Tistrella bauzanensis: one gene and its partner. The protein of the gene in region 2 interacts with the protein of the main gene of each other region in a pairwise test. Links are inferred from orthologs where the notes say so. Each region holds a gene or a part of one and is shown on either strand. Other genes may lie near its edges. The genes, in order: cysE and cysK.

Region 1 (9,601 bases), on a different replicon or contig from region 2:
AGACCACGCAATGACGTCGACCGCTGAGCTGAACCATGCCGTGTTTCACGGTTATTTCCGCTCGTCAGCCGCCTATCGCTGCCGGATCGCCTTCAACCTGAAGGGTGTGGCGCCGGACCAGCGTTTCGTGCATCTGCGCAAGGCGGAACAGCGCAGCGCGGCCTTCAAGGCGATCGCGCCGGCGGGGTTGGTGCCGGCGCTCGACCTGTCGGGCGGTGACGGCGCCACCGTGCTGACCCAGTCGCTGGCGATCATCGAATGGCTGGACGAGATCTGCCCGGAACCGGCCCTGCTGCCGGCCGATCCGTGGACCCGCGCCCAGGCCCGCGCCTTCGCGCTGACCATCGCCTGCGACATCCATCCGGTGAACAATCTGCGGATCCTGGCATATCTGAAAGGCCCGCTCGGCCATGATCAGGCCACGGCAGACACATGGTATCGCCACTGGATCGCCGAGGGTTTGACGGCCGCCGAGGCCCTGGCACAGCAGGCGCTGGACGCGGGGACCGGTGGCGCCTTCCTCTATGGCGACCAGCCGGGCCTGGCCGACCTGTGCCTCGTGCCGCAGATCTACAATGCCCGCCGCTTCAACTGCCCGATGGACGCCTATCCGCGGCTGGTGGCGGTGGAGGCCGCCTGCAATGCGCTGCCGGCCTTCGCCGATGCCCTGCCGGAACGTCAGCCGGATGCCGAGGGGTAATGGCACCAGCCGGATTCGGCGTCGTCAGGTATCGCATCCTGCTGTCTCAATATCTTCAATCCGGAATTGATGTCGCCGTCGGGTCGCCGACAAAACCGGCGGCGGTCAGGTCGACGTCGGCAACCGACAGCACCGGCAGGTGCCAGACGGGCCAGCGGTCATGTGTGGCGCGGCCGCGGCATGACACAGGCGCCTTCGGCAGATACAGGGCTCATGTGAGGAATATCCGGTGCCAGGGCCCGTCCGCCGCTGTCGCGGGACGAGGGCATTCATACGATGGCCCGATAATTATCTCCGGTGCAACCGCCGCTTCACGGCGTTTTATGGCGCAGCACATGCTGCCTGCCGGATCAGCGCCCCACCACCCGCGACAGCATCACCGCCGCGCGGTCGATTTCGTCCTCGGTGGTGAACCGGCCGAGGCCCAGGCGCAGGGCGGCGGTGACCCGGGCCTCCGACAGCATCAGCGCCCGCAGCACGTAAGACGGCTCCACCGCCGCCGATGAACAGGCCGAGCCTGCCGACATCGCCAGATCGGGCAGGCTGCGGATGATGCGGTCGGCCTCGGTGCCCGGCAGCGACAGGTTGATATTGTGCGGCACCCGCGCGCCGTGTCCCGGCGCCTCCATGCCGGTGAACGGCGCACCATTGATCTCGGGTGCCAGACCCGCCGCGCGCAGACGGTCCAGCAACCTGAGATGCAGGTGGCCGATGCGGATGGTTTCGTCCGGCCCCTCCTGACGCGCCAGCCGCGCCGCCTCGCCCAGGCCCACCACCAGCGGTGTCGGCAGGGTGCCGGCGCGCAGGCCGCGTTCCTGACGCCCGCCATCGAACAACGGTTCGATCCGGGCTTCGATCCCCCGGCGCACGAACAATGCGCCCACACCCTTGGGGCCATAGATCTTGTGGCCCGACAGGCTGAGCATGTCGACCGGCACCCGTCGCAGATCCAGCGGAATGCGGCCGGCCGCCTGGGCGGCATCGGTATGAACCAGGGCACCACGCTCATGGGCGCGGACGGCGATCTCGGCCACCGGCTGTACCGTGCCGATCTCGTTGTTCACCGCCATCACCGACACCAGAAGGGTGTCATCGCGCAGCGCCGCCACCACCGCATCGACAGGCACGATGCCATCCGGTCCCGGTGGCACCACGGTCAGCTCGAAGCCGTGTGACGCCACCATCCGCTCGGCTGCGGCCAGCACGCAGCGATGTTCAATCGCGCTCACCACCAGATGCCGGCGCCGATCACCCGCCGCCACCGCCGCCAGGGCAGCACCCTTGATCGCCAGATTATTCGCCTCTGTGGCGCCCGAGGTGAAGACGATCTCGTCGGCATCGGCACCGATCAGCGTCGCGACCTGACGGCGTGCCTTCATCACCGCCGCCTCGGCATCCCAGCCCCAGCGGTGGGTCGCCGAATGGGGGTTGCCGAACTGGTGGGTCAGATAGGGCATCATCGCCTCCAGAACCCGCGGGTCCATGGGGGTGGTGGCCTGATTGTCCAGATAGATGGGGTCGCCCGCCGGGCTGTCGATGGGGGCGGGCATGCGGGCGGGGTCGGACATGCGGGCGGATCTCTCCATCGCGGTCATCGGCGCTGGTTCTTTCTGTGCGGCCCGATCGACGTCAGGCCGAAACTGTGGTCCGCAGGCGACGGGCGGCCATCGCCGTCCAGGCCCGCACAAAAGCATCGACATCGTCTTCGGTGGTCGAGACACCAAGGCTGACCCGGATCGCCTGTCCCGCCAGATCCCCCAATCCCATCGCCAGAAGCACCGGGCTCGCCGTCACCTTACCCGACGAACAGGCCGAACCCGCTGAAACGGCGATGCCTGCCAGATCCATCCGCATCACCTGCATCTCGCCCGCAAGGCCCGGTAGCACCACCGATGTCGTGTTGGCGACCCGTCCGGTCCAGGCGTCACGTCCCGCAAAGATCACATCATCGGCGACGGCTGCAAGTGCCGCCTCGATCCGGTCGCGCAATGCGCCGATCCGCCGGTTCTCGCCCTCCCGATCACGGGCCGCCACCACAGCCGCCGCCGCGCCGAAGCCGGCGATACCGGGCAGGTTCTCGGTGCCGCCCCGACGGCGGAATTCCTGGCCGCCGGCGATCATCGCGCCGGGTTCGACGCCGGCCCCCGCGATCAGCGCGCCCACGCCTTTCGGCCCGCCGATCTTATGCGCCGACAGCGACAGAAAATCGGCCAGCCCGGCCAGAGGCACCAGATCGATCCGGCCGGCTGCCTGCACGCCATCGCAAGCGATCCGGGCTCCACGGGCACGGACAACGCCGGCGATCTCGGCAATCGGCTGGATCACGCCGGTTTCATTGTTCACCGCCATCACCACCACCATGGCACCCGCGGGGCCACCCGGCAGGGTATCGAGGGCGCGGGCGACGGTATCGGGATCGACCACCCCGCCGCCATCCACCGGCAACACCATCGCATCCGGCCGCGCGCGGGTGATGCTGTCATGTTCGACGCCCGAGACCAGCAGCCGGCCCGGGCGCACCTGATGCAGCATCCAGGCATTCGCCTCGGTGCCGCCAGAGGTGAACAGCACCCGGTCGCTGGCGGTTCCACACAAAGCCGCCACCTCGGCGCGGGCCTGTTCCACAACCGCCCGCGCGGCCCGCCCCTCGGCATGCACCGATGACGGATTGCCGGCCAGATCCATCACCTCGATCATCCGCGCGCGTGCCGCATCCAGCAGCGGCGCGCCGGCATTGTGGTCCAGGAAATGGCGGATGCGGGTCATTCCGCCGCACCAGCCAGGGGCTTCACGGCATCAGCCAGAGGGCCGGCCAGGGGGTCGGCCGCAGCCGGCACCAGCCCGGCCAGTTCAGCAATGCTGACCGCCTGCAACTGTGCCGTGACCCCCGCATCGATCATCCCCCACAGGGCCGCGACGTCACAGCCATAGCGGCCTTCCACGCCCCGCAGACGGCCGTCGCCGCCTTCGACCGCAACCACCACATCGGCGACACTGATCGCCTCCGGCGGCCGGGCCAGGCAATAGCCGCCGGCGGCACCACGGGCACTGCGCACCAGCCCACGCCGCCTGAGTTTGCGGAACAACTGCTCAAGATAGGCCGGCGGAATATCGGCACAGGCGGCGATATCGGAAATGCAGGTCGGCGTCGCGCAGCAGCGCCGCGCCAGATCGACCATCGCCACCACGGCGTAATGCGCGCGTGCCCCAACCCGCACCAGCCCCGATCCGCCGACGGCGGCACCGGGCGATACAGACTTCGCCTGTGCGGGCGCCGTGACGCGAGCCGGCGTGACCTCGCGGCGACAGTCAGGATCGAGAGAGGCGTCGGCAGTCACAGTGTCAGAGTTTGGCATCGGATGGGTCGGCTCCTGAGCGGTCAGCGCCGGTCGCCGGCGGCAGGCAGGCGGTGGATGCGTGCTTCGCCATCATCGGCGGCACGCGCGGCACGCTCAGGATCCAGGCTCGCCTCCAGGGTGTTGATCCGGCCTGACAGGCGTTGAACCTCGCTCAACAATCCCTCGACGATCCGGGTCGTCGGATCAGGCAGATCCGACGCCGCCATCGCGTAGGCGTCGAAACGCGGCAGTTCCTCGTCCTTGCCGCCACGTGCCTTGACGATGCGGGCAGGAATACCGACCACGGTGGCCCCCGAGGGCACATCCTTCACCACCACGGCATTCGATCCGATCCGGGCGTCGCGGCCCACCGTGATCGGCCCCAGCACCTTGGCGCCGGCGCCGACGATGGTGCCGGTCTCGACCGTGGGATGGCGCTTGCCCTTCTCCCAACTGGTGCCGCCAAGGGTCACGCCCTGATACAGCGTGACGTTGTCGGCGATCTCGGTGGTCTCGCCGATCACCACGCCCATGCCGTGGTCAATAAAGAATCCGCGCCCGATTGTCGCGCCGGGATGGATCTCGATGCCGGTCAGGAACCGGCCCAGATGCGATACCCAGCGTCCCAGAAGCTTCACATCCCTGCGCCAGAGCCAGTTTGCCGCCCTGTAGATCAGGATCGCATGGAAGCCGGGATAGCACAGAATCACCTCCAGACGGCTCCGCACCGCCGGGTCGCGATCGAAGACGACGTCGATCTCGCGTTTCAGGCTCTTGAACATGGCCTCGCACCGTGTGATATCATCCGCCACCCCGCGTTTGGCGGCGCCACCTGATATCAGATGGCGCCCCTCGTGCGTTCGGCGACGGATTTGTTATGGCGCCCCGACCGCAGCTGCGCGACCCGACGTCGTTTCGTCGGACTCTACGGAAATCCGACCGAAACAGTCAAGATTGCAGTCGCGATTGCCGCCGGTCGATAGCGTTTATCTAGGAGCAGCAATGCCCGAAGTGATCATCAACGGACCCGAAGGACGCCTTGAAGGCCGGTATCACCACGGCACAGCCAAGAACGCGCCGGTCGCGCTGATCCTGCACCCCCACCCGCAGCATGGGGGTACGATGAACAACAAAGTGGCATACACTTTGTTCCAGTCGTTCAAATCGCGCGGTTTTTCGGTCCTGCGGTTCAACTTCCGTGGCGTCGGCCGCTCTCAGGGCAGTTTCGACAACGGCCAGGGTGAACTCAGCGATGCCGCCTCGGCACTCGACTGGATGCAGAACTATAACCCGAACGCCACCGGCTGCTGGATCGCCGGCTTCTCGTTCGGGGCCTGGATCGCCATGCAACTGCTGATGCGCCGGCCGGAAATCGACGGCTTCATCGCCGTGGCACCGCCGGCCAACATGTACGACTTCACCTTTCTGGCGCCCTGCCCGTCTTCGGGCCTGATCATCCACGGCGACCGCGACGACATCGTCTCGACGGAGTCGGTCAACAAGCTGTCGACCAAGCTGAACGCGCAGAAGGGCATCACCATCGAACATCGCGTGGTGCCGGGAGCCGACCATTTCTTCGGCCAGAATCTCGACACGGTCGCAGCCCTTTCCGACGACTACCTGACCCGCGCCGGGCTCTGAGCGGCGCGGTGACCGGGCAACGGCAGGCACAGAAGGAACGGACCCGTGCGCGGATCCTGTCCGAGGCCTGCCGCCTGTTCACCGAACGCGGCTTCGAGGCGGTGACGCTGGCCGACATCCTGGCCGCGGCCGGCGTCACCAAGGGCGGGTTCTATCATCACTTCGCCGACAAGAAGGCGGTGTTTCGCGCCGCCTTCGTCGCGGTGAGCGCCGGGATCGAGCGCCGCCTCTCGGCCCGCGCGGCGGGTGCCGCCGACCCCCGCCTGGCCCTGACCCTCGCCTTCGACGGCTTTTTCGACATCATCTGCGCCGAACCCGGCCTGCACCGCCTGATCTATCGCGACGGGCTGATGGTGCTGGGCTGGAGCGACTGGATCGCCGTCAGCCGCAGCCATTGTCTGGACACCTCGGAACGCGCGATCCACGCGCTGGCCGCGGCTGGCCGGCTGCGCAGCCGCCATCCCGATCTGCTCGGCACCATGCTGATGGCGGCCTCGGACTATCTGGCCGACGATATCCTGGGCGAGAACGGCGTGCGCCCCCAGGCGCTGGACGCCGCCCGTGCCGCGATGCGGGAGATGATCGAGCTATACTGCGCACCCGCCTGACATGGGGTGAGCCCGGAATGGGCGCCGGTATCAGGCGAAGCCGGTGCCGAATTCAGCGGCCAGAAGGCGCAGAACCTCGTCGAGACCGCCTGCCAGCTTGTGGCGGGTGGCGGGCTGCGGCGGCCGCTGATCGATATCCTTGAGGCCGCTCGCGGTCATGATACAGACCACGCTCTCCTCCGGGCCGATGACCCCGCGCTGCCGCAACTGACCGGCGGCGGCGATCGATGCCATGCTCGACAGCTCGCCGAAAATGCCTTCGTGGCGGGCAAGATCGGCCTGTGCCTGCCAGAGTGCCGCATCGGCGACCACCTCGGCAACCCCACCTGACCGGCGCACCGAGACCAGGGACTGGAAGGTTCCCTGCACCGTGCCGATGGACAGGGCCTGGGTGGGGGACCGGGGCCGGGCCGTGACCAGCGCATCGCCCGGCCGGGCAAGGCTGTCCCTGACCGATCCGTGGATCTCGGCCGCAGCCATCTTCGGCAGATGGCCGGTCAGCCCGGCTGCCTGAAGATCGCAGAAGCCCCGCCAGATGCCGCGGAGATTGTCGCCATAGGCGGCGGGCACGACGACCCAGTCGGGCACCCGCCCCTGCTGGCGGGCGACGATCTCATAGGCGATCGTCTTATAGCCTTCGATCCCGTAAGGATGACTGCCGATCACCGGCGCCTGGAAGGGCGAGGTCACGAACCAGCCGAACCGTGCTGCCCCCTCGGCCAGGATCGGCCAGCGTCTGGTCTTGTCGGCAAGTTCCACCACCACGGCACCATAGCGCCTGATCTGATCGACCACCGGCCCCGGCGCGCCTTCGAAGGTGACCACCAGACAGTTGAGGCCGGCCCTGGCGGCATAGGCGGCGAGCGAGGCTCCGGCGTTCCCGGACGAGGCGGTCGCGATGAAACGGTGGCCCTGCCGCTTCGCGAAGGACACAGCGATCGCCGAGAACCTGTCCTTGTGCGACCAGGTCGGATTGCGGCTCTCATCCTTGATCCACAGATCGTCGATGCCCAGCCGCGCGCCAAGCTCATTCGCCCGGATCAGGGGCGTGTGTCCTTCGCCGAGGCTCACCATCTCGCAGGCCTCGACCGGCAGGTAATCGGCGAAGGCGGCAAGGCCTCCATCCGCCGACAGTGTCGGCATGGTCCGTCGTGCGAGGCTCTCTGCGGTGTAGACCACCTCCAGGTTCGAGGGGGCGTCGGCCCGGCAGATGCCGCAGCCGGTGGAATCGATCCGATGATCGGCGGGATAGCGTGCGCCGCAGCGCAGGCATTCATACCCGGCCACCTTGGCGTTCGGGCGTCGTTCCGGCATGGCGGATGTCCTGTTCTGTGAATGCAGGGGCGGTCAGGTCGCCGCGCGCCGGCGCTGTACCCACAGCATGAGCATGACCGAGCCCGCGGCGGCGAGGCCCAGCATGTCGCTCAAGGTGCCGGGAAAGATCATGCCGATCGAACCGGCGCCGAGGATCAGCCGCATCACCGGGTGCAGCGGTCGCAGAAACCAGCCGGTGGCCGCGACCGACAGGATGGCGATGCCAGCCATGGCGGTCAGCATGGCGTGAGCGACCTCCAGCAGGCTTCCCTGCCCCAGCAGCGCGGGTTCATAGACGAAGATGAAGGGCAGCAGGAAGACACCGACCCCCATCTTGACCGCGTACACGCTGGTCCGCCACGGATCGCCCCCCGCGACGGCGGCGGCGGCGAACGAGGCGATGGCGAGCGGCGGCGTGATGTTCGACATCACCGCGCCGAAGAAGATGAACATATGCGCCGCCAGTGGCTGGAAGCCGAGTTCCACCATGCCGGGCGCCAGGATCGACGCCAGGATGATATAGACGGCCGAGGTCGGCATGCCCATGCCGAGAACCACCGCCACGATCATGGTCAGGGCCAGGAACAGGACGGCGCTGTCGCCCGCCACATAGGCGATGATGCTGGTGAACCGCACCCCCAGACCGGTCAGCGAGATGATGCCGGCGATGATGCCGCCGACGGCACAGGCGGCAATGACCGGCGCCATCATCTTCGGCGCCTCGATGGCGGCATCCAGGACGATCGAGACGATGCGGCGTGGTTCCCGCCAGTATCGGACGGCCAGGGAGAGCAGAAAGGCCGCGATGCCATAGAGGCCGGCGAGGGACGGTGTCAATCCCTGAAGCAGCGTGGCGATCATCACCCCCAACGGCAGCAGCATGAACAGCCCGTCCTTCAGGATCTGCCGGATGCTCTCGGCCCCGGCCCCTTCGGGTGGCGTCAGCCGGTTGCGCCGGGCCTCGACGTCGACGGCGATGAAGATCGCCACGAAATAGAGGAAGGCCGGGATCGCCGCCGCTTTCATGATGTCCGAATATGACAGACCCAGGAAATCCGCCATGATGAAGGCGGCGGCACCCATGACCGGCGGCGTGATCAGCCCGCCGGTCGAGGCGACCGCCTCCACACCGGCCGCGAATTCGCGGTTGTATCCATAAGTCCTCATGGCCGGGATGGTGAAGGAGCCGGTGGTGACGACATTGGCGGTCGAACTGCCGGAGAGCATGCTCATCATCGCGCTGGACAGGACCGCGGTCTTGGCCGGCCCGCCGGTGACATTGCCGGTCAGCGCATTGGCGAAGCGGCTGAAGAAGGTGCCTGCCCCCGACGAGACCAGAAGCGCGCCGAACAGGACGAACAGGAAGATATAGCTGGCCGAGGCGCCGATCGGGATGCCCCACAACCCATCGACGCTGAGATAGATCTGCTCGATCACCTGGTCGATCGGGTAGCCGCGATGCCAGAACGGGTATGGCAGATGGGGGCCGATCTGGGTGTAGATCAGAAAGATCAGGCTGAGAATGACCATCGGCCAGCCCAGCAGCCGCCGCGTCGCTTCCAGGGTCGCCACCACGACCACCCAGCCCAGGATTTCCTGCGCGGGGGTGACCGGCGTGACATAGAGCATCCGTGAGGCCACGCCATAGGCATTGACGACGATATAGCCGGCGGGGATCAGGATCGCGCCGAGGAAGGCGAGATCGATCACGATCTGGCGCCGCCCGCGGGTTTCGGTGGTGGAGATCGTGCCGAGGCAGAACAGGACCGCAAGCCCCAGCATGACATGCGTGGCACGGTGGGCCTCGGTGATCGGCGGGCCCACCACCGCCACGACCAGATGATAGGCGGACAGCGACAGGGCCAGACATGCGGCCAGCCGCCGCATCTGCACCGCGACATGCCACCAGCCCCCGTTCAGGGTCGGGACGGCCGCTGCCGGCGGGATGGTGTGCGGGGTGATGTCATTGCGTTGCATGTGATCTGACCTGACGGCGGAGC
Region 2 (6,120 bases):
CCAGCATCGCGCGCAGATCGCTGGTCGCCATGGCGTCCAGGTCCAGAAAATGGCGCGGTGGCGCCCCGGCCGGCCGCAGCCGGATCAGGGTGGTCATGTCAGCGGCCGTCATCCTGCGGCCTCCTCTGTTCCGATCTCGGCGGCAACCTGATCGCAGGCGCGCCGGATGGCGTCCAGCGCCTCGTCGATCTCGGCATCACCGATGATCAACGGCGGCAGCAGGCGCACGACATTGTCGCCGGCCGGCACGGTCAGCAGCCCGTTGGCACGGAAGGCATCGACCATGCGGCCGTTGGCGGCGGCGCATTTCAGGCCCAGCATCAGTCCGGCGCCGCGCACCTCGGTCAGCACGTTTGGATAGTTCGGCACCAGTTGCGACAGCTCGCCCCACAAGCGGTCGGATGCGCGCTGCACCTGATCGAGGAAGCCGTCTTCCAGCATCACGTCCAGCACGGCGTTGCACACCGCCATCGCCAGCGGTCCGCCGCCAAAGGTGGAGCCGTGGCTGCCGGGGCCCATGACATTGGCGACTTTTTCGGTCGCAAGACACGCACCCATCGGGAAGCCCGAGCCGATACCCTTGGCCACCGCCATGATATCGGGGGCGATACCCGCCCATTCATGGGCGAACAGCTTTCCCGTCCGGCCGAAGCCGCACTGGACCTCGTCTAGGAACAGCAGCAGGCCATGTTCGTCGGCAAGCTTGCGCAGGCCGCGCAGATAGTCCAGCGCCGCCGGCCGGATGCCGCCCTCGCCCTGAACCGGCTCGATCAGGATCGCCGCGGTCTCGGCCGTGACCGCGGCCGCGGCCGCGTCCAGATCGCCGAAGGGCACATGGTCGAAGCCGTCGACCACCGGATCATAGCCGTCGAGATATTTCGGGTTGCCCGCCGCTGCCAGCGTCGCCAGCGTGCGGCCGTGGAAGGCGCCCTGAACGGTGATGATCCGGTAACGACCAGGCTGGTTGGACAGGTCGAAATAGCGCCGCACCATCTTGATGCCGCATTCGATCGCCTCGGCGCCGGAATTGGAGAAGAACACCGTATCGGCGAAGGTTGCGGCGACCAGCCTTTCGGCGGCCTGCTGCTGGCCGGGGCTCTGATACAGGTTCGATACATGCCACAGCTTCGCCGCCTGGCCGGTCAGCGCCGACACCAGATGCGGATGTGAATGCCCCAGAGCATTCACGGCGATGCCGCTGGCGAAATCGAGGAATCGTCGCCCGTCCGCCGTGTAGAGATATGCGCCCTCGCCCTTGTCGAACGTCAGATCTGTCCGCGCATAGGTCGGCATCACGGCCGGGATCATCGTCCCTCGCTCCTCGTGTGGGGATCCGTCTGGATATCCGCACACGGACTGTGGCGGACACGACGGAAAGGGGCGAGTATCCGGTGTGGAACCGGTGCTGTCAATCGCGCAGCACAGCGCCGAAGCGGCGGATTTCCTTGGTGCGCGAACATCGCACGGTGTACGCTCACATCATATATGAAGGTCCGCCACGGACGTGTGTGGATGGTGCCTCCCTCAAGAATACACTTGGTGGTTGCAGCACCCTGTCACACAGGCAAGGCCGTCCCCGAACCCGATCCGGATGGCCCCGATCCGGACGGCCCCACTCCGGATGGCCCCGATCCGGACGGTTCTGAACCGGACGGCGTACCGGCGCCTGATCCGAACGGCCCTCGATCCCGGCCGGCGTTCTGTCTCCCTGTCACGGGAAGCAGGCGGCGGCGACAGTACAGGCAGATCATGACCGTCACCAGCCGCGGCCTCATCGTCCTCGCCGAGGACCAGGACAGTCTGCGAAAGCTCTATCGCGATGTGCTGGAGGCGCATGGATTCTCGGTGTTCACCGCCAATAACGGCGAACAGGCCATACAGCTGTGCATATCGAACACGCCCAAGCTGCTCATCCTCGACATCATGATGCCGGGCATGGACGGTATCGAGGCCTGTGGCCGGATCCGCAAAATTCTGGGCAGCACGGTGCCGATCATCTTCCTGTCCTCGCTCGACACGCGCGAAACCGTGCGTGCCTGCCTGGAAGCCGGCGGTGACGACTATATTATCAAGTCGGAAAGCCTGGCCAAGCTGATCGAGCGGGTGGAGTTCTGGACCCGGCCGAAGACCCCGCATGCCCGCGAACGCCGGCGTGAGGTGCTGACCTCCGCCCGTGATGCCCTGGCCCGCCCGCAGGCGGAACTGGCCAGCCGGCAGTTGAAGCTGGCCGAGGGGCCGCCGACCATCCAGAACGACGACGTCCTGCTGCGGGTCAGCCGGGTGGTGGCGCTGGCGCGTGCGCTGGCCAACCCCGATTTCGGCAATGTCCATGCCGAACAGGTGTTCATGCTGGGCTATCTCACCGGCTCGGTCGAATACTGGGCACAGCGCACGCCCGAGGTGAAGCGCCGCTTCGATGAATATCTGCGCGCGGCCCTGCGCGACACCGGCATCGTCGACAAAGCTCAGGGCGACCGGCTGATCGCGGCGCTGATCGATTTCGTCAACGAGCAGACCTTCAAATCCGGCCGGGCCGCCGGCCGCCGGGAGGCGAACGAGGCCGAGAACGGCGCCGGCCCGTTCGAGCCCATGGCGCTGCGCGATTTCGAGGAAAGCCGCCGCGCGCCGGATGGGCGCCGCTGATCGGGCGCCACTGATCGGATGGGCGCCGCCGCCCGCCCGCGCCGGACCGGTGCGCCGGCCGGATCAGATGACCACCAGCCGGCCGTCGGGGCCAAGGATGCGATAGAGCGTGACCAGACCGCCCTCTTCGAAGCCGATATCGGTGCGCAGCGCCGTGCGGTCCAGGCCGATGGCGCGCAGGCCCATCTCGCAGATCATGAACCGGCCGCCCAGTTCCGACACCGCCTCGATCAGATCCTCGATGCCGGCCGCGCCGCGGCTGGTGAGGCCGGCGTCATAGCCGGCCGCATCGGTGGCGATGCCCGCCGCAATCAAGTCGGCGCCCAGCGGCGCATCGGCCCAGCCGGGACGCCCGTCGGGGCCGGCGGCACGCAGGCTGAGCAGGGCGGCATTCGTGAAGAACAGCACCACCGGCGTCGACAGGGCCAGCGCCGCAGCAGCCATCGCCAACCCGTAATGCACCCGGTCGACGGCACCGGATTGCAGGATCAGCCCGGTGACCGGCCCGCCGGCTGGCGTCACCTCTCCATCCGGCATCAGCCCGCCTCCTGGCCGATCCGGGTGATGCGCGGATGGCTGCCGCAGAGCGGGCAGTCGGGATCGGCGGGCAGGCGCACGCTGCGGAAGCGGTTCGACAGCGCGTCGATGATCAGCATCCGCCCGGCCAGCCCCTCGCCGAGGCCGGTCAGTTCCTTCACCACCTCCAGCGCCTGAAGCGAACCGACCATGCCGGCCAGCGCGCCGATGATGCCGCCGCTGGAACAGCTGGGGATCAGCCCCGGCGGCGGCGGCGCCGGATAGAGGCAGCGATAGCAGGGCAGACGGGGGCCGCCGGTCGGACCCTCGCGGTGGCGATGCGAGGCGAAGGTATAGACCTGGCCGTCGAAGCGCAGGATCGCCGCCGACACCAGCGTCCGGCCCAGCAGGTGGCAGGCGTCGTTGACCAGAAACCGGGTGTCGAAATTGTCCGAACCGTCGGCAACCAGATCATAACCGCCGATCAGGGCCTCGGCATTGGCGGCGCTGATCGGCATGTCGTGGGTTTCCACCCGGGTGAGCGGGTTGAGCGCGCGGATCGCGCGGGCGGCGCTGTCCACCTTCGGTACGCCGATATCATTGGTGCGGTGGATGATCTGGCGCTGAAGATTGCTGAGGTCGACCCGGTCGCCATCGACGATGCCGATGGTGCCGACCCCCGCCGCCGCCAGATACAGGCCCAGCGGCGCGCCAAGCCCGCCGGCGCCGATCAGCAGCACGCGGGCGCGCTTCAGCGCCAGCTGTGCCGCTTCCGAGAATTCCGGCAGGACAAGCTGGCGGCTGTAACGCTCGATCTCGGCGTCGGTAAGCTCGTCGTCATCGCTCATGGCGGTGATATCGGCCTTGGTGGAGGTGTCGGGTCTGTGTGGAAGAGGGGCCGCGCGCGGGGCGGGCGGCGGGATGACCCGCCGCCCGCCTGCCGGGTCCGTCGGATCAGTCCAGGCCGTTGAACAGGTCGGTCGACAGATAGCGTTCGGCGAAGGAGGGCACGATCGCGACGATGATCTTGCCGGCCATGTCGGGCCGCTGGGCGATCTCCACCGCGGCCGCGACCGCGGCCCCCGACGAGATACCCGACGGGATGCCTTCGCTGCGCGCCAGCAGGCGGGCATAGTCGAAGGCGGTTTCGTTGGCGATGGTCAGCACCTCGTCGATCACCGACCGGTCCAGGATCTCGGGCACGAAGCCGGCGCCGATGCCCTGGATCTTGTGCGGGCCGGGCAGGCCCCCTGAGAGCACGGCGCTGTCTTCCGGTTCGACCGCGACCATGCGGATCGCCGGATTCTTCTGCTTCAGCACCTGGCCGATACCGGTGATGGTGCCGCCGGTGCCGACGCCGGCCACCACCACATCGACGCGGCCCGCGGTATCCGCCCAGATCTCTTCGGCCGTGGTCACCCGATGCACGGCCGGGTTGGCCGCATTGCGGAACTGCTGCAGCATGACCGCGTTCGGATTGCTGTCGACAATCTCCTGCGCGCGGGCGATGGCGCCCTTCATGCCGGCCTTGGCGGGGGTCAGTTCCAGCTCGGCGCCCAGCAGCTTCAGCATCTTGCGCCGTTCAACCGACATGCTCTCGGGCATGGCCAGGATCAGGCGATAGCCCTTGGCGGCGCAGACGAAGGCCAGCGCGATGCCGGTGTTGCCCGATGTCGGCTCGACCAGAACGGTATCGGGGCCGATGGCGCCCTCCGCCTCGGCGGCGGCGATCATCGCGCCGGCGATGCGATCCTTCACCGAGGCCAGGGGGTTGAAGAATTCCAGCTTCGCCAGAACCTCGCCCTTCACCTGCTTCTCGGCGCCGAGGCGCGACAGGCGCACCAGCGGCGTGTCGCCGATGGTGTCGATGATGTTGTCATAGATCCGGCCGCGGCCCTGGGTGGGCGTGGGGTGCCAGGTGGCGGGTGTATCGGTCATGATCGGCTCTCCTGTCAGGGGGGCGCGGTCTCAAGGCCCGGGCGCGGCGTGGCGCGCGGGTGCGGCGCGCCAGCTCAGATCGAGAAATCCATCCGGGTCATCGCTTCGCTGCGGATGCCCTGTTCCACGGCGCGCTGGCACAGATCGGCGACGGTGATACCGTCCAGCCGCGCCATCAATTCGTCCTGGACCTCCTGCCAGACCGGCCGGACCACCATGTGGCCAAGGTCGGAACCGGCGGGATCGGCCATCGGGTCGTCGGCCTTCTCCATGGCGCGCACCACGCGGGCGATGTCGCCGATGGTGATCTTGCGCCGCTCGCGCGCCAGCCGATAGCCGCCGCGCGGTCCGCGCACGCCTTCCAGGATCTCGGCGTGAACCAACTGCTGCATCACCTGTTCCAGATAACGCTGTGGGATGCCCTGGCGGCGGGTGATCTCTTTGCTCTGCACGGGTTCGGCGCCGCCGTTATGGGCGATGTCGACCACGGCTTCCAACGCGAACAGCAGTTTTTTCGACAGCCTGAGCATGGGCTTGTTGTCCGTTCGATCCTGTTCGTGAACCACGCCGGCCGGCCGGTGGAAGATCCGGCCATCCGATCGGCGGCGGCGCGCGGATGGTCAGGCCCCGGTGGAGCCGAAACCGCCCGCTCCCCGCACGGTCGCGGGCAGGGCGTCCACCTCAGCCAGCAGCGGCGCCGTGACCGGCGCCACCACCATCTGGGCGATCCGCATGCCGCGGGTGATGGTGAAGGCGGCATCGCCATGATTGATCAGCAGCACCTTCACCTCGCCGCGGTAATCCGCATCGATGGTTCCGGGGCTGTTGAGCACGGTGACGCCATGCTTGAAGGCGAGCCCCGACCGTGGCCGGATCTGCGCCTCGAACCCCTCGGGCAGGGCGATCGCCAGCCCCGTCGGCACCAGGGCGCGGGCGCCCGGCGCCAGGATCAGCGGCGCGGCTTCCGGCACGGCGGCGGCAAGATCCAGCCCTGCCGCTGCCTGGGTTTCCAACCGCGGCAGG

Evidence for each region.
Region 1: the proteins of cysK (region 2) and cysE interact in binary tests that used the Escherichia coli proteins (3 or more experiments, as listed by UniProt). The link is inferred for Tistrella bauzanensis from one-to-one orthologs.

Annotation. Positions count from the first base shown.
Region 1 is NZ_BMDZ01000014.1:10,742-20,342, reverse strand. Bases 2,960-5,900 are described here. They hold cysE (serine O-acetyltransferase), read right to left. Parts: upstream 4,839-5,900; coding sequence 4,080-4,838; downstream 2,960-4,079. Other genes in these bases: IEW15_RS08130 (TetR/AcrR family transcriptional regulator), read left to right, coding at 5,688-5,900; IEW15_RS08135 (alpha/beta hydrolase), read left to right, coding at 5,041-5,679; IEW15_RS08145 (RrF2 family transcriptional regulator), read right to left, coding at 3,463-4,056; IEW15_RS08150 (cysteine desulfurase family protein), read right to left, coding at 2,960-3,466. Outside these bases: maiA (maleylacetoacetate isomerase), read left to right, coding at 11-700; IEW15_RS08155 (cysteine desulfurase family protein), read right to left, coding at 1,051-2,268; more of IEW15_RS08150, read right to left, coding at 2,330-2,959; more of IEW15_RS08130, read left to right, coding at 5,901-6,287; IEW15_RS08125 (pyridoxal-phosphate dependent enzyme), read right to left, coding at 6,318-7,601; IEW15_RS08120 (TRAP transporter permease), read right to left, coding at 7,635-9,578.
Region 2 is NZ_BMDZ01000050.1:15,608-21,727, reverse strand. What follows is about bases 3,106-5,965. They hold cysK (cysteine synthase A), read right to left. Parts: upstream 5,098-5,965; coding sequence 4,114-5,097; downstream 3,106-4,113. Other genes in these bases: dut (dUTP diphosphatase), read right to left, coding at 5,718-5,965; IEW15_RS18155 (RrF2 family transcriptional regulator), read right to left, coding at 5,172-5,627; IEW15_RS18165 (HesA/MoeB/ThiF family protein), read right to left, coding at 3,180-4,007; IEW15_RS18170 (DsrE family protein), read right to left, coding at 3,106-3,180. Outside these bases: argF (ornithine carbamoyltransferase), read right to left, coding at 1-112; IEW15_RS18180 (aspartate aminotransferase family protein), read right to left, coding at 109-1,308; IEW15_RS18175 (response regulator), read left to right, coding at 1,750-2,643; more of IEW15_RS18170, read right to left, coding at 2,707-3,105; more of dut, read right to left, coding at 5,966-6,120.